Regions from separate parts of the Arthrobacter sp. FW306-2-2C-D06B genome, predicted to be linked through region 2. Evidence: riboswitches for the same ligand, from Rfam matches in the RefSeq annotation. Region 2 holds a riboswitch; each other region holds the start of a gene.
The links. Region 2 has a riboswitch for S-adenosylmethionine ahead of LFT47_RS19435 (DUF1737 domain-containing protein). Riboswitches for the same ligand answer to the same signal wherever they lie in the genome.

Region 1 (4,181 bases), 1.1 Mb from region 2:
CATTCGCCCTCAGGTAGTAGCTGCGCGACTTCACAAGTTCGAGGATATCGGCCGGAGTCACGGGATCCTCCCAACGTGTCACGTGACTTTCGAGGTCCGCGAACTCCGGGCCCACCACAGGCCGGAAGTCCGGTTTATGGACATCGCCCGCATGCATGATGCGGGTCAAACGATGGACCCAGGGCACCGAAGTGTCCATTTGGTTCCAGATCAAGCCGATAGTGCCCTGGGGTCTAAGGATCCGGGCGATCTCGGTGCTCGCGGCGAGGGGATCGCACCAATGCCAGGCCTGGGCAACGCTGACGACGTCGAATGCTGAGTCCGCCAGCCCAGTTGCTTCGGCCGTGCCCTTCAGGGCGACCACTTGTGGATACGTTTTGCGGAGCTGGGTGAGCATGTCCATGGAGGGGTCCACTGCGGACACCGCTAGCCCGCGCTCGACGAAGAGCGCAGTGAACTTTCCGGTGCCGGCGCCGATGTCTGCCGCGTCCCGGGCGCCTTCCGGCAGCAGCCAGTCCGCCGAATCCGCAGGGTAGCCGGGCCGGACACGATCATAGTGTTCTCCGCCGTCCTGGAAACTCCGGCCGAGTTCAAGGCGCCGTTCCTCATAGAGCTTGGGGCCGGCTGACGTGCCTTTGGGTCGCGTGGCCACGCGGGAACTCCTTCGTAGGACAGGAAAAATACCCTACGAATCTACCGCAATCAGTCGGTGCTGCAGGGAGCGGCTCCTGCGGTCCCTGGAGTGTTGGGAGCCCACTCCGGGTAGCTGCGGTGGTCGTTCGCCGGTACCCAGCGGCCGGCATCCACTACGTAGTCCCAACCGAGGCCGTTGCTCTTGAGCGCCTGGATGCCCGCAATGAGCCGGGTGGCGTCTTCCAAGCGCGAGCCCACGCCGAAACTGGCTCGAAGTGATCCGGAAGGTAGTCCGAGGCGCTTGAGCAGCGGGTGGGCGCAAAAGCGTCCGTCGCGCAGGCCGATGCCGTGCTCGGCCGCAAGATAGGCAGCCACAAGTCCGGCGTCGTAGCCCTGGAGCGAGAAGTTCACGACGCCGATGGTGTCCTGGGGATCGGTGTCGCTGAAGATCTGGTGCACCGTCACGCCGTCGATTTGCTTGAGGCCCTCGACCAGGTGCGAGCGGATGGCTGCCTCGTGGGCGTGCCATTCATCGTGGTCGAGGCCGGCGATGACCTGCGTGGCCCGGGCGAGAGTGGCCGCGCCGAGTACGTTCGGCGACCCGCCTTCGTGCCTGGCCGGTCCTGTGGCCCAGCTGACGGAATCGAGGCGCGCTTCGCGGACGGCGCCGCCTCCGGCCAGGTGCGGCGTGCCGGCGTCGAGCCAGTCGGGACGGCCCACCAGGACACCTGCGCCGAACGGTGCATAAAGCTTGTGCCCCGAGAAAACCAAGTAGTCGACCTCCGCTGCGGCGATGTCGATTCTGCGGTGGGGGGCGAGTTGCGCCGCGTCCACCACAATCCGCGCGCCGAATTCGTGGGCCAAGGCAGCGAGTTCCTTGATGGGGAGGATTTCACCGGTCACGTTTGACGCGCCGGTGACGGCCAGGAGGCTGACGCCACCGTGGGAGAGGGCCGTGCGGACATTGCCGACGGTCTCGGACAACGTTCCCACGGCAACGATGCTGCGGTGTGGGACACTTTGCCACGGGAGGAGATTGGCGTGGTGCTCGATGTCCAGGTAAAGGACTTCGCCAATGTGTCGACCGTCTTCAACCGGCAAGCAGCCGGCCAGCAGATTGAGGGAGTCGGTGGTGTTGCGCGTGAAAATGACCGAATCGTCCGGCCGCCCGCCAACGAAGTCACGGACGATGTTGCGGGCGTTCTCGTAGACCGAGGTGCTGATTTGGGAGGCATAGCCCGCGCCGCGGTGGACGCTCGCGTAGTACGGCAGGATCTCGTTGAGGTACGCGGAAACCACCGTCAGGGCAGGTGCGGAAGCGCCGTAGTCAAGGTTGGCGTAGCGAATGTGGCCGCCCTGGATCAGGGGTGCCTGCAACTCCGCGCCGGTGACCGCGGCGAGTGGGCGCGATGCCCGGGGGAGGGTTTCACCGCGGTGCTGTGCAGATTCGTTGTTCACCGAAAGAACCGGGGAAGTAAATGTGGCTGTGCTCATGGGACCTCACTCAAGAGGGACCCCTGCGTGCAGGGGGTCCGCGCTTGCCGCATCCGTTCCGGACCGGCCGGGTCGTCACCCGGGGCACCCCGCCGCGATGGAGGGTTGCCGGCCAGCAAACCGGGGTTTCGCGCTGGCACTCGTGACCTGTAAAGAGCGTAGGACACCGGCAAGGCTCATTCCAATGTGACCGGCGATTGTTAAGCGGATTATTACACCGCCGCAAAAATATGCCTTCTGCCGAAGAAAAAGCGGCGGACACCCCCAAAAGTGGGTGTCCGCCGTCGTTTATTCAGTGGAGAGAGTGGACTAGAGGAGGTCGTCGAGCTCGGGGTTGAGTCTCTTGAGGACCTCGGAGTGCAGGATTGAGTTAGTGGCCACGGCGTTTCCGCCGAAGGGACCATCGGCGCCGTCCAGGGACGTGAAGCGCCCGCCGGCTTCCGTCACGATCGGCACCAAGGCCGCCATGTCGTAGACCTGGAGTTCCGGCTCGGCGGCGATGTCCACGGCGCCCTCAGCCACGAGGCAGTAGGACCAGAAGTCACCGTAGGCACGGCTACGCCAGACATCGTTCTCGAGGCCCAGGAAGTTGTCCAGCTTATCGTGCTGCTTCCACTCGGAAAGCTCGGAGTAGGAGAGCGACGCGTCTTCGAGCCGCGACACGTTGGAAACCTTCAACCGGGTGGCTGCGGCGAGCGATCGGCCCATGTAGGCGCCCGAGCCCTTGGCCGCCCACCAACGCTTGCCGAGCGCCGGAGCGCTCACGAGCCCCACTACTACCTCGCCCTCGTCCACGAGGGCGATCAGCGTGGCCCAGACGGGTACGCCACGCACGAAGTTCTTGGTCCCGTCAATGGGATCGATGATCCAACGCCTCGAGCCGTGGCCCGTGCTGCCGAATTCTTCCCCGAGGACGGCGTCGCGGGGGCGGGAACGGGAGAGCTGCCCACGGATTGCTTCCTCGGCTGCTTTGTCGGCATCGGTGACGGGGCTCAGGTCGGGTTTGGTCTCGACCTGGAGGTCGAGTGCCTTGAACCGCTCCATTGTCAGGGAATCGACGGAGTCGGCCAGGACGTGTGCCAGCCGCAGGTCGTCGTTGTAGCTCGAATCGGGTTGGGTCATGGTTCCAAACTACCGTCTCTTCGCCGGTGAGCCGGGGATGTAGGACGGCAATCGCGCAGTTAGTTGACCGTGCTGTTAGTTGACCGTGCCCAGTTCCTTCGCCTCTTGGGCTTCCATGCGCGGGTCCGCACCGAGGAGGCGGCGCAACGACGCCAAACGGGCCGGACCTGCCTCGCCGGCGTGGCCATCGGCGACCCAGGAATCCAGTCCGCATCGAACCGCGGAGGCATCGTGCTTGCAGCCTCGCTCGCACATCTCCGTTCCGGGTTCGAGGTCCGGGAAGGCATGCAGGATGCGGTCCGGGTTCACGTGGGCGAGGCCGAAGGAGCGGATGCCGGGTGTATCGATGATCCAGCTGCCACCGGGGGCGTCGCTGAGCTTCAGTGCGAGGGCAGAGGACGAAGTGTGCCGTCCCCGACCCGTCACGGCGTTGACCCCGCCCGTGGCGCGCTCGGCGCCGGTGAGGGCATTCACCATCGTGGACTTCCCGACGCCGGAATGGCCCAGGAGCACGGTGACCTTGCCGTCGAGGTAGTCCCGCAACTGGCCGACGGCGTCGCCATCAAGTCGGGCGGACAAGCCGTCGTCGGAACGGGCATCGATGCCGGAGGCGCCGGCGTCGGCCGTCCGGCTGATGATGATGGGGAAGCCAAGGCTCACATAGTTGGCGAGCAATTCCGTCGGGTCCTTGACGTCCGCTTTGGTGACGAGCAGCAGCGGCTCGATTCCGGCGTCGTACGCCGCCACCAAGGCGCGGTCGATGAATCCGGTGCGCGGCTCCGGGTTGGCGGACGCAACCACCACGACGAGCTGGTCGGCGTTGGCGACGACGGCCCGTTCGATCGGATCCGTGTCGTCGGCGCTTCGTCGCAGGAGGGTCTTTCGCTCCTCGACGCGCACGAGGCGGGCGAGGGTGTCCGGGGCTCCGGACA
Region 2 (4,181 bases):
ACCCACCGTGCCGGAATCCTCTAGGATCACCGCGCCGGAGGCGGCCCCGAGAAGCTTCCCGGCGGTAACGAGGTTGCTGGCTTCGAGCGCCACGGTTGCGTGGTCCTTGGTGGGCAACGGCGCCCGCGGAGGAGAAATCCGAGTGGCGCCGGCAGCCGGCCGAGGATCGCCGGCGTCGGTATATTGACAGCCGGACAAACCGGCCGCGAGCAGCAGCCCTGCCAGCAATACCGCTACAGTTCTGGTTCCCCCATGAGCCACCATGAATCCGAGTGTAGCGGGCCGCGCAATTTAGCATGGCGACCCTATTGCGCCGCCATGGCCCCAGTAGTTAACTAGTTGCGCCGCGCTAGCTTGATAGCCGCCTGGTGCGCCGGTTCTGGGGCCGGCGCACCAGGCTTCCCCAACTAACTCGCATTTGTTGTCGTTTAGCGGCCTGTAAACGACAACAAATGCGAGTCAGTTGGGCCTCTCAGGATCCGATGGGAGAAAGTGCCCGCACCAGACCGAAGAGGTCCTTCGGGTCATCGGGGTTCGCGACGAGGTCGATCTCCTCGAAGAATTCTGAACCCTCAACGGCGTCGCGGAGATACCGCAACGCGGAAAAGTCCTCGATCGCGAAGCCCACGGAATCGAAAATCGTGATCTGGTCCGTGGAGGTGCGGCCCAGCGCGTGCCCGCACAGAACCTGCCAGAATTCCGTGACGGGAAATTCGGCGGACATTTGTTGGATCTCGCCTTCAATCCGCGTCTGGGGATCGTATTCCACAAAGACATCGCCGAGGCCCAGGATGGCAGCGTCGAGTTCGGTCTTCCCTGGGCAATCTCCACCGATCGCGTTGATGTGAACACCGGGCGAGACCTGGGCAGCCGTAAGGATGGTGGCGTTGGCCTTGTCGGCCGTGCAGGTGGTGATGACGTCGGCGCCCTCCACTGCCTGGGCCGCGGACCCGGCGATGGTGATGTCGAAGCCGAGGGGAGCCATGTTCCGGACGAACTTCTCCATCGCAGCCGGATCCGTGTCCCAGATCCTGACGCTGTTAATGCCCAGAGCCGCCCGGAAGGCCAGGGCCTGGAACTCCGATTGGGTTCCGGTCCCGATCATCGCCATGGTGTGGGCATCCGGGCGCGCGAGTTTCTTAGCGACCATCCCGGACGTAGCCGCCGTCCGCAGCGCTGTCAGCACTGTCATCTCCGCGAGGAACGTCGGATAGCCGTTATGGACGTCGGACAGGACACCGAAAGCTGTCACGGTCTGGAAGCCACGCGCTGGATTCGAAGGGTGTCCATTTACATACTTGAAGCCGTATGTTTCCTGGTCGCTGGTGGGCATCAGCTCGATGACCCCAAACGGCGTGTGGCTTGCCACCCGCGGCGTCTTGTCAAAAGACTCCCACCGGCGGAAGTCGTCTTCCAAGTACTGAATCATCTCCGAGATGATGGTCTCCGGGCCCCGCCCGGCCGTCCAGCGAACCATATTGCGGACATCGACAAAGCGCGTCATGTGCGCTCCTTTCCCTCATAAGCACTGTTGCTACGAGGCTACGGAGCGGCGATATGCATCCACAATGGCCAGAGTACGTACTTTTCATTGAGAATACGTACAAAATGACGAAGCAAATTTTACATAATGTTCAAGCGGGTCCGTCCTGCGGGCGCCTACCGCAGGACGGAACTGAGCAACAGGCTCGTCTCGCTGTTGACGATCCCGTCGATCCCGCGGATCCTGCCGAGGACCTGGTCGAAGTCGCTGAGGCTTTCCGTGCGCAGCTCGGCCACGAGGTCCCATCCGCCGTTGGTGGTGTGCAGCGCCCAAATCTCCGGAAGTCCCCTGAGCTGGCGAATGACCTTGTCGGCCGATCTTCCCTCCACGGCAATGAGCGCAATAGCCCTAATCGCAAGTGGATCGACCTCGTCGCGCACTCTCGCAGTGAAACCAACGATGGTTCCGGAGGAGACAAGACGATCGAGCCTGCTATTCACAGTGGCCCTGGCGACGCCCAGCTTGCGCGCGAGGCTCGCCACGGACGCCCTGCCGTCTTCCCGGAGGGCGGAGAGGAGCTGACGGTCGAGGTCGGTGAGTGCTGCCATAAAGATAAACGTATCGCCCATTCCCCAAGCGGGCCTGAGTCCGTAGGGTATCGACATGAGCATCTACATCAGCCCCGACTCTGCTGCATGGTCGCTGACGGCCATGGCGACCGGTGCGTCAGCGGGATCAATCGATGATGCAAATGGCATGTCCAACTTGGTGAAGGAAATCTACGAGACAGAAGGTTTCGAAGCCCTGTCGGGTGTGGTTTTTGCCTTGGCTCATCACAACAGCCTCTCGCTGCATGCACTCGCCACGGCCACCGGAATATCCGTCCACGAGCTGCTGGAAATCCGGAAGCATCAAGGTTCCACTTTTCATCACTCCCCTACGGCAGTAGCGTCGCGGTTCGACGCCATTCCACCCCGGATCCAGGCAAGCCTGGAACCATTGCCTAATGAAACCGAGGCATAGGACCGCTGGCTCCCATCCTTCGCCAGCCTGACTGTCATCCGGTTACGGAACATGACGACGGCCGGTGATGCGGGCCGCCCTGCTGGATGTTATTTTTCTTCTTGAGTAATGAGCACCAGCGCGAAGCCCTGACTTGCTGGTCGGCAACCCTCTCTCCGGCGGGGTGCCTCAGGTGACTACTCGGCGTATCGACACTTTCGAACTGCAAGCGTGACTGAGGAGCACCAATGCCTGAACCCACCGAAGAAAAACTCTCGTACCGTCTCATCACGGGCCCTGACACGAAGGATTTCTGCGAGCGGATCTCCACCGCCCTCGCGGAGGGATACGTGTTGCACGGCAGCCCGGCCGCGACCTTCAATGGCACGGACGTGATTGTGGCCCAGGCCATCGTCCTACCCGCAGCGATCGCGAGCGCGGATGCAGCAGTTGCCAACGCGGTAGACCAGCTTGACGAAGAGTTCGACGGCGAGGGCCACGCATGAGCTACGCAGGCGACCTCAGCCCGCACGACGCCTGGACCAAACTGGAGCAAGGCGCCATCCTGGTGGACGTCCGCACCGAAGGCGAGTGGGCACACATTGGCATTCCGGATACCAAGGCCACCGAAAACGATCCCCTGTTCATCCAGTGGAACCTGGCCGGCGGCATCCCCAACACCCGTTTCATCGAAGAGCTGACGCAACAGGCTCCGGAAGCGGATGGCACCGAACTGGTCTTCCTTTGCCGCTCCGGCCAGCGTTCCATCGCCGCCGCGATCGCCGCAACCCAGGCCGGGTACACCGCATACAACGTCCTCGAGGGCTTTGAGGGCGAACCGGACCGCTATGGCGAGCGAACTGTGAACGGCTGGAAAAACCGTGGACTTCCGACGAACCTGGGGAACATCTAAGTGACTTTCAATCCTGACGCCGCCGGCTGGAGCCCTGATACCCAGGCAGTCCGCGGTGGTCTTGACCGCACCAATTTCCAAGAAACATCCGAGGCCGTCTTCCTGAACTCCGGATTCGTCTATGAGTCCGCCGCGGCCGCAGAGCGCGCATTCACGGGAGAGGACGAGCGCTTCGTCTACTCCCGTTACGGCAACCCCTCCGTGGCCACTTTCCAGGAGCGGCTCCGCCTGCTCGAAGGCACCGAAGCGTGCTTCGCGACGGCGTCGGGCATGTCCGCTGTCTTCACCGCGCTCGGTGCGTTGCTGGCTGCAGGTGACCGCGTGGTTGCCGCCCGCTCGCTCTTCGGTTCCTGTTTCGTGATCCTCAACGAGATCCTGCCGCGCTGGGGCGTCGAGACCGTCTTCGTCGACGGACCGGACCTGGAACAGTGGCGTGCCGCGTTGTCCGAGCCGACAACGGCAGTGTTCTTCGAGTCGCCGTCGAACCCCATGCAGGAAATCGTGGACATCGCGGCAGTGAGCGAGCTCGCTCACGCGGCGGGCGCCACCGTCGTCGTCGACAATGTCTTTGCCACTCCCCTGCTACAGCGCTGCGGGGATCTCGGCGCAGACGTGATCGTCTACTCGGGCACCAAGCACATCGATGGCCAAGGCCGGGTCCTGGGCGGAGCGATCCTGGGCACCAAGGAATTCATCGACGGTCCCGTCAAGCAGCTCATGCGTCACACCGGGCCGTCGCTTTCAGCGTTCAACGCCTGGGTCCTGACCAAAGGCCTGGAGACG
Region 3 (4,181 bases), 1.9 Mb from region 2:
GAGCATCTCCGCAGGTGGCAACGACCTCATCCGTCCCGGCGGCGACCCCGACGCCTTGGCCGAGAAACTCGATGCCGCCGTACAGACCCTGAGCTCCGAAGGCGCCACCGTGGTTCTCTTCAACGGCCCGGACACCGTGTCGTCGGTACTCGGCCGGATCCGCGGCAAGGTGGCCATCTACAACGAAAACCTCCGCACGGTGGCCGCCCGCCACGATGCCGTGATCGCTGATATGTGGTCCCTGCGCCAACTCTCAAACTCCCAGATGTGGGACGAAGACCGCCTGCATTTCTCGCCGCTCGGCCACCACACCATCGCCGCGATGGTCCTCGACTCACTCAATGTGCCGCACAACCTCGAGCCGCTGTTCCCCAAGCCGCTCCCCCAGCGCAGTTGGCGCGAAGCCCGCTCGGGCGACCTCGTATGGGCACGCGAGTATTTTGTCCCCTGGGTCATCCGGCGGATCCGGCACCGGTCCTCCGGTGACGGAATCCTGCCGAAGCGCCCGACGCCGGGACCCGTCTTCGGTCCTGCCGACACCTTCCTGCCCCGGAGTTGAGCGGGAACCACAGGGCGGGTCACAGGGAGCGGGGCTAAGCTGGTGAAAGACCTAGGAGGCCTCCACCGTGAACAATTTGATCTTCTGGATCATCGTCTGCTCTTGGCTGATTCCAATGGGGATCCGCATGTACAACCGATCGCGCCAACGCAGGCTCCGGGACTTGCCTCCGCAGAATTACCCCGTCGGATACCCGGAGCAACCCCCGGTAATCTTCCCGGCTGAGCCGCAACCCCCGGTGGCGACGCCCCTGCCGCAGGCCGCTCCGCCGTCGTCGGCTGCTCCGCAAACGAACAGCGCGCCCCAGCCGGGCAGCGCGCCCCAAGGCTACCGGGCACGGAAACTGGCCGAACTGGACCAGGAGTACAGCGACGGGAAAATCGCCATGGAGGATTACATGAAGCTCCGCCAGGAGATCATGAACGGCTGATTCAGCCGAAGAAGGCCTGCGTCAGCCGAAGAAAGATTCCCGCAGCTGGGGACCGAGCTGGCCGATCTCGGTGAGGAAACCGTCGTGCCCGATCGGCGCCTCGATGACGTGAACCGGGACCTCACCGGGCAAGGCCTTTGCCAACTCGTGGGATTGTTCCGGGAAGTAGAGCCGGTCCGAGTCAACCGAGGCAATGAAGAACTTCGCCGTTGCCCCGGACAGCGCCTCCTCCAATGAGCCGCGGCCGCGGGTGATGTCGTGGCTCATGAGGGCCTCGGTGATGGCGATGTAGCTGTTGGCGTCGAAGCGCTGGACCAGCTTGCGTCCCTGGTGGTCGAGGTAGCTCTCCACCTGGTAACGGCCCCTGTCCCCCAACGCGGCAGCCTGAAGGGGCGCCTCACCGCCTTGGGCGTTCCGGCCGAAGCGGAAGTCCAGTTCATCCGCCGAACGATAGGTGATGTGGGCGATCCGCCGGGCAAGGGCCAACCCCGCCTCGGGCGCGGCCTGGCCATAGTAGTCGCCGCCATTGAAGTCGGCGTCCTGCCGGATGGCGAGCGTCTGGGCCTGCGCGAACGCGATCTGCTCGGCAGTGCTGTACGCCCCGATCGAAATCACGGCACATTGTCCAACGCGGTCCGGATAGCCGACGGCCCATTCGAGTGCACGGGCACCGCCCATGGATCCGCCCACGACGGTGTGCCAGCTACGGATCCCCAAAGCGTCGGCCAGCCGGGCTTCGGCTATGGTGCTGTCCCGCAGGGTCACGAGCGGGAAACGGGAGCCCCACGGCCTGCCGTCAGGAGCGCTCGACGACGGCCCGGTGCTGCCGTAGCAGCCTCCCACGATGTTGACGGAGACCACGAAGTAGCGATCCGTGTCGATGGTGGCGCCCGGGCCAACGAGTTGTTCCCACCAGCCTTCTTCGTCGCTCTCGCCACGGGCCACATGGGTGCTGCCGGTCAGGGCGTGTTCCACCAGGACAGCGTTGGAAGCGTCTGCGTTGAGCCGGCCCCACGTCTCGTACGCAAGGACGACGTCCGGCAGGAAACCTCCGGCCTCCAGCTCGAGGCCGCCAACGGAAACATATTTGAGGGTTCCGTCCTGGGTACCGGAAAGGGGTATGGCTGTTGCAGCAATTGTCATTCGTTGACACCTCACATCGCGCTTGCCCGCCGCCAACACAGCGAAGGGCCAGGTCTTCACCCGGGGCACCCCGCCGCGAATGGAGGGTTGCCGGCCAGCAAGCCGGGGCTGTCGCTGGCACTCATGACCTATAGGAAGAGTCTAGGAAAAACGGACCCCTTCTGACGAAGATTATGACATCTTTGTGACACTTGACCGTGTTTTGTTCACGAAGCAGGGACTGAGGAGGCCAGCCGGCGAAGATTCATGCTGCGTCGCCCGCCGGCCTCCTGCACCATCCGGAGCGGCACTAGCTGCCCTTCGCCGCCCGGAATCCTGACTCAAGGTCCGCGATGATGTCGTCGATGTGCTCGATCCCCACGGACAGCCGCACCAGGCCCGGGGTCACTCCGGCCACGGCCTGCTGTTCGGGGGTCAGCTGGCTGTGTGTCGTGGACGCGGGGTGGATGACCAAGGAACGGACGTCCCCGATGTTTGCCACGTGCGAATGTAGTTCCAGGGCGTCCACGAAGCGTCTGCCGGCGTCGATCCCGCCGCGGATGGTGAAGGACACTACGGCGCCCGTGCCCCGGGGTCCGTATTTCCGCCCGCGTTCGAACCACGGACTGGAAGGCAGCCCCGCGTAGGCGACCGATTCGACGTCGTCGCGCCCTTCGAGCCATTGCGCCACTTTGGTGGCATTGTCCACGTGACGTTCCACCCGCAGGCTGAGGGTTTCGATTCCTTGGGAGATCAGGAAAGCGTTGAACGGTGAAACTGCCGAGCCGAGGTCGCGCAGGAGCTGGACCCGGGCCTTGAGGATGTAGGAGAGGTTCGCGCCGAGGGCACCGTCCTTGCCGAGGTCGCGGGCATAGACCAGTCCGTTGTAGCTGGGGTCCGGAGTGTTGAAGTTGGGGAAGCGCTCAGGGTCCTTGCCGAAATCGAAGTTGCCGGAGTCCACGATGACGCCGGCTATGGCAGATCCGTGCCCGCCCAGGTATTTGGTGGCCGAATGCACCACGATGTCCGCGCCCCACTCGATGGGCCGGATCAGGTACGGCGTGGCGAGGGTGTTGTCCACAACGAGCGGGACTCCGGCTTCGTGCGCGATGCGGGAGACGCCCTCGATGTCCAAAACGTCCTGGCGGGGGTTGGAGACCACTTCGGCGAAGAAAAGCTTGGTATTTGGCTGCACGGCGTCGCGCCAGTGGTCGAGGTTGTCAGGGTCTTCGACAAAGGTGACCGAGATTCCGAATTTCTTCAGTGTGTGCGCCAGCAGGTTGTACGTGCCGCCGTAGAGGCTTGGGCTGGCGACCAGGTGGTCGCCCGCCTCGGCGACGTTGAGGATGGCGAACGTTTCCGCGGCCTGGCCGGAGCTCAGCAGGAGTGCCGCGAGTCCACCCTCCAGGCTCGCTATGCGCTGTTCCACCGCATTCTGCGTGGGGTTGCCGATCCGGGTGTAGATGGGTGCCAGCTCGGCCAGCGCAAAGCGGTTGGCCGCGCTTTCCGCGCTGGGAAAGACGAACGAAGTGGTCTGGTAGATGGGAAGTGCCCGGGCGCCGGTGGCAGCGTCCGGCTCCTGGCCGGCGTGGATCTGGCGCGTTTCGAATGACCATCCTTGGGACATGCGGACTCCTGGTTGTCTGGGCTCTCGCCGTGCTTCAGCCTGCCGGGCTGAAGTATTCCGCCAGCCGGCGTTCGGTTGCCGCCAGTCTAGGGACGGTATTGCGGGCTCCGGAAGCTTTGTGACGAACACGGTAGTTTTCGGTCGCGGCGCGTCCTGAAGTGACTCCGAGCTGCCTTTTCGATACATCCCACCTTGGTTAGGCTTGACTTAGCTGAGAGCTCCATCACAAAGTGCCAAGATGAAGCCATGCGCATGGATCACGTCTCTTACGCTTGTGAACGAGATGGCCTCTTGGCCACCACCGAGCGAATTTCCGCAGCATTGGGAGTGGACGCAGTCCGGGGCGGAGTGCATCCGCGCTTCGGTACCCGGAACATGATCATCCCCCTTGCTGACCACAAATACCTGGAAGTCGTCGAGGTCCTAGACCACCCGGCATCCGA
Region 4 (4,181 bases), 1.4 Mb from region 2:
GCGAGGAATTTGTAGGAGCTGCTGGCTACCGCAGGCTTCGCGGGGGAGCCGAGCGGCTGCCCGGCTTCCTCCAGTCCAGGCGGTGGGGTATCCGGCGCACGGGCCGCCTTTTGTGGCCCCCGCCCGGGAGCCCCGTCCTGCCCGGGGGTGCTTGCCGTGGCATGGGCGGAAGGAGCAAGGTTCGGAAGCAAGCCGCTGATGCCCGGGTCGCCCCGGAGGAATCCACTGACCAGCACGGCTACGGCAGCGACGACCGCCACCACCATCAAGTTTCGGAACAGCGCCAAAACGGTACTGGGACGCTTGGGCGGCGGACCGCCGTCGTAACCGTAGTTTGAATGCAAGTCTTCCCCCAAGTTCCTGCGCCGACGCCCCGTCGGGCCGGCGCTACTAACCGATGACTGCGCCGAAGACGAGTCCCAGCCCATACGTCGCCGCGGCCGCACCGAGCCCGATGGCCAGCTGCCGGAGGCCGCGGGTCAGCGGCGAGGTTCCGGACAACAAGCCGACGACGGCGCCGGTCGACAGAAGCGCGATGCCCACCAGCGTACCGGCCACAGCAAGCGCCGCGAAGCCTGTCATGCCGAAGATGAACGGCAGGATGGGCACGATGGCGCCCGAAGCGAAGAAGCAGAAGCTCGAGATCGCGGCGCCCCAGGCGGAGCCCACGGCCTCGTGCTCGTTGACGGTTTCTTCCACTTCGGGGTGGAGCGAGAGGCTGGGATCGCAATCGCAGGTGTAGAGGCCCATGCGCTCCGCGGCCCGGTGTTCGGCGGCTTCGCGGGACATGCCCCGGGCCAGATATACGAGGACCAGCTCATTGTGCTCGATGTCCAGGGCCGGTGCTGCGGTCAGCGTTGCTTGGGTGGGGCGCGTGGCCTTGAGGAGCTCGAGCTGCGAGCGTACCGAGACATACTCGCCGGCACCCATGGATAAGGCGCCCGCCAGCAGGCCGGCGATACCGCTGAACAGGACCACGGTGGCGGGAACGCCGGTGGCGGCCATGCCCATCACGAGGGAGAGGTTGCTGACCAGGCCATCGTTGGCGCCGAATACGGCCGCGCGGAAGGTGCCGGACAACCTGTTGCGGCCGCGCGTCGCCAGGCCGCGGACTACTTCTTCGTGGATCTGTTCGTCGGCCGCCATAGCGCGGGTCGCTGCCGGATCCTTCGCGTAAGGCGAGCGGCCTTCAGCCCGTTGGGCGAGGGCCAGCACGAACACCGATCCGAAGTTCCGGGCCAGGAAGCCGAGCATTTGGCTTCGGATCGATGCCGCCTTCGGCATGCCGGCATGTTCGCCGAGGAGCTTGAGCCAGTGTGCCTCATGGCGGCCTTCGGCCTCTGCGAGGGCCAAAAGGATTTCGCGTTCCTCGCCGTCACGGCGCTGCGCCAGTTGGCGATAAACGGCGGCCTCGGCTCGCTCATCCGCCAAGTACTGCCGCCAGCGCTTGATGTCCGACGACGACGGGGGAGTCTTGGGGGTTGCTACGTCTTGCGATGGACTGCTTGAGTCCTGCGGATTGTCTGAATGCGAGTTGTCTGGATGCGAGGGTTTTGTGTGCGGTTGCACCGGGACTCCTGGGTTGCTGGGGCGGGCTTCATCGCCTCATTGCGGCTCCACTCTATCGCCAATTTCCGCGGTTTTTCGGCCGGTAATCCTCACTGGATAATTTAGGCCCGCCTCAAAAAGGGGAGGCTCCCGGGAAGCCTTGACCGCGGCAGGAGGCAGTGCTGGGATGGATGGACAGGGTCCACGAATTGGCGGGGTAGCGTTGGACGGCTGCCTCTTATGCCTGTGCGATGGGCTCAGCGGCACGTCGAACGGAGGTTGCACCATGGACAGCACCGAGACCCACGCTCGCCACCCCGACCGCCCCACGGTCGAGGCCGATCCCGCCTATGACTACAGCGAGGACCTGGCGGTGGAGGAAGATTGGGAGGACCAGCCCGAGGTTCTTGACGACGACGAACGGGTGGTTCCGCTCGATGCCGACGAACACCGTGAGGCCGAAGAGATCGAATAGCCCGGCTCCCTGAACCCGAGGTGCTGAAGCCCTGGCAGCTAGAACGCGCTCAGGATGAAGTGCCTCTGCACGCCTGCCCGGTGCCCGGTTGCCGCCACCGTAAGGGTGAGTTTCCGTGTCGCGGGGAACCAGCGGGCGGGCTGGACTGCCTTTGAGAGCGCTTCGGTGATGAGTCGCGGCTCATGATGCCAATAGCGTTCCAGCTTTCCGTCCACCACGAACGTGACGGAGCCTTGGGAGAGGTCGACGCCGGGAATCACCCGGACGAACTCGTCCACCCGCCGGGGGCGGGGCAACAAGAGGGTGCCGGACAGGGTGCTGCGGTCGGCTGTGGCATTGGCGCCGTTTTCGAAAGGCATGGCCTTCTCCTGGGGAGTTGCTCTTGCCCGTTCGGTTGTCTCTGGTCCGAGCCGGGCCGCTTCTTCATCCGAACCACCCGCGAACATGGGGTTGGCGTGTGGCAAGTCGGAGCTTGGCGCCACATCTCTTGAAGCTGTTCCTACTGTACATGCAGGCGCGGCGCCGCACCCTCGAGGAGAAGGTGCGGCGCCGCCGTCGTACTTGATTGTGTGAAGCTTAGTGGCTGGCCACCGGGTGTACCTCCAAGGGGAGTTCCTCGGTGACCGCTCCGGCAACGCGGCGGTCCCAAGCTTCGCGGACCGCGGGCTCGGTTGGCGGCGTCAGCAGGGAGACCACAACGTAGACCAGGAGCGAGGCGCCGAGGCCCCAGTAGATGGGATCGTTGGCGTAGACACCGTCTTCGCTGGGGATGATTCCCGTGGCGTAGGCGATCAACAGGCCAAGCGTCAGTATGGATCCGACCGCCATGGACCAGGCCGCGGCAATACCGGTGCCGCGCTTCCAGACCAGGCCGCCCAGGATGGCAACCAAGAGGCCGCCCACCAGGATGTCGTAGGCGATGGTCAGGGCCACCACCACGTCTTGCGCCGCCATGGAGATCAGCACGGCAACAATGCCCAGGCCAAGGACCCAGTAGCGGTTGGCTTTGACGTCGTGCTCAGGGTTTTCGGTGTCGTCGGTGTTGATCGTCTTGCCGAACCAGCTGGCCACGAACGGGACCACGTCGGCGCGGGCAACGGTGGCCGCGGCGATGAGGGCTCCGGAGGCGGTGGACATCATGGCCGCGACTGCTGCGGCCATGACGAGGCCGCCGATGCCGATCGGCAGGATGTGGGTGGCAACCTCGGCGTAGACAACGTCCTTGCCGAGGGCCTTGACGTCGATGTTGGGCAGTGCCACCCGTGCGGCCAGGCCGATCAAGGCGCCAGCCACGCCGTACAGGACGCAATAGATGCCGGCAGTGGCGCCGCCCCAACGGGCGACCTTGGGGGTCTTGGCGGTGAAAACGCGCTGCCAGATGTCCTGGCCGATCAGCAGGCCCAGGGTGTAGACCACAAAGTACGTGATGATGGTCTGCGCTCCGATGCCGTCCAACTGGAAGAAGCTGGCGTCAACACGGGCACGGATGCCGTCGAAGCCGCCGGCGGCGTTGAGGACGAACGGGAGCATGAGGAAGAAGATGCCCACTGTCTTGATGATGAACTGCACCTGGTCGGCGAGGGTGATGGACCACATACCGCCGATCGTGGAGTAGACCAGGACGATGGCGCCGCCGACGGCGATGGCAAGCCAGCGCTCCCAGCCGAAAAGGACAACGAAGATGGTGGCGTAGGCGCCCGTGGACGTGGCGCACAGCATGAGGGTGTAGGCCAGCATGACGATGCCGGAGGTCTGCGTGGCGCGCTGGCCGTAACGCAGGCTCAGCATCTGGGAGACCGTGTAGATCTTCAGTCGCTGGATGGTGCCGGCGAAAAGCAGGCTCAGGAGGAGGACGCCCGAACCGATCGCGACTACCAGCCACATGCCGGAGATGCCGAACTTGTAGCCGAGGCCGACGCCGCCAACCGTCGATGCGCCACCGAGGACGACGGCGGCCATGGTGCCCGTGTAGAGCATCGGACCAAGGCGGCGTCCTGCCACCAGGAAGTCGCTGTTGTTCTTGGTGCGCGACTTGCCCCACCAGCCGAAGGCCAGCATGGCGAGCAAATACACCACCACGATCGCAATATTGATGAACGAAGAGTCCACGGTTGGCTCCTGAAAGTGATGCGCAGAGTTCCTGGGGATTCCGACGCCG

Region 1: linked by a shared signal. The riboswitch ahead of LFT47_RS14350 (aminotransferase class V-fold PLP-dependent enzyme) and the one ahead of LFT47_RS19435 (DUF1737 domain-containing protein) in region 2 are both predicted to bind S-adenosylmethionine.
Region 3: linked by a shared signal. The riboswitch ahead of metX (homoserine O-acetyltransferase MetX) and the one ahead of LFT47_RS19435 (DUF1737 domain-containing protein) in region 2 are both predicted to bind S-adenosylmethionine.
Region 4: linked by a shared signal. The riboswitch ahead of LFT47_RS04990 (hypothetical protein) and the one ahead of LFT47_RS19435 (DUF1737 domain-containing protein) in region 2 are both predicted to bind S-adenosylmethionine.

Annotation. Positions count from the first base shown of each region.
Region 1 is NZ_CP084560.1:3,075,132-3,079,312, reverse strand. Features, by position in the region: gene LFT47_RS14355 (class I SAM-dependent methyltransferase) at 1-652, opposite strand, end outside; gene LFT47_RS14350 (aminotransferase class V-fold PLP-dependent enzyme) at 703-2,127, opposite strand; SAM riboswitch class IV at 2,163-2,275, opposite strand; gene hisN (histidinol-phosphatase) at 2,437-3,249, opposite strand; gene rsgA (ribosome small subunit-dependent GTPase A) at 3,325-4,181, opposite strand, start outside.
Region 2 is NZ_CP084560.1:4,167,379-4,171,559, forward strand. Features, by position in the region: gene LFT47_RS19415 (hypothetical protein) at 1-264, opposite strand, end outside; gene LFT47_RS19420 (ornithine cyclodeaminase) at 473-1,504, opposite strand; gene LFT47_RS19425 (Lrp/AsnC family transcriptional regulator) at 1,660-2,091, opposite strand; gene LFT47_RS19430 (hypothetical protein) at 2,147-2,506, shown strand; SAM riboswitch class IV at 2,611-2,723, shown strand; gene LFT47_RS19435 (DUF1737 domain-containing protein) at 2,734-2,991, shown strand; gene LFT47_RS19440 (rhodanese-like domain-containing protein) at 2,988-3,398, shown strand; gene LFT47_RS19445 (O-succinylhomoserine sulfhydrylase) at 3,399-4,181, shown strand, end outside.
Region 3 is NZ_CP084560.1:1,482,414-1,486,594, reverse strand. Features, by position in the region: gene LFT47_RS06985 (SGNH/GDSL hydrolase family protein) at 1-559, shown strand, start outside; gene LFT47_RS06980 (hypothetical protein) at 627-989, shown strand; gene metX (homoserine O-acetyltransferase MetX) at 1,011-2,132, opposite strand; SAM riboswitch class IV at 2,146-2,261, opposite strand; gene LFT47_RS06970 (bifunctional o-acetylhomoserine/o-acetylserine sulfhydrylase) at 2,422-3,738, opposite strand; gene LFT47_RS06965 (VOC family protein) at 3,985-4,181, shown strand, end outside.
Region 4 is NZ_CP084560.1:1,026,734-1,030,914, forward strand. Features, by position in the region: gene LFT47_RS04975 (matrixin family metalloprotease) at 1-287, opposite strand, end outside; gene LFT47_RS04980 (VIT1/CCC1 transporter family protein) at 391-1,569, opposite strand; gene LFT47_RS04985 (hypothetical protein) at 1,835-2,023, shown strand; gene LFT47_RS04990 (hypothetical protein) at 2,062-2,382, opposite strand; SAM riboswitch class IV at 2,397-2,516, opposite strand; gene LFT47_RS04995 (sodium:solute symporter) at 2,600-4,132, opposite strand.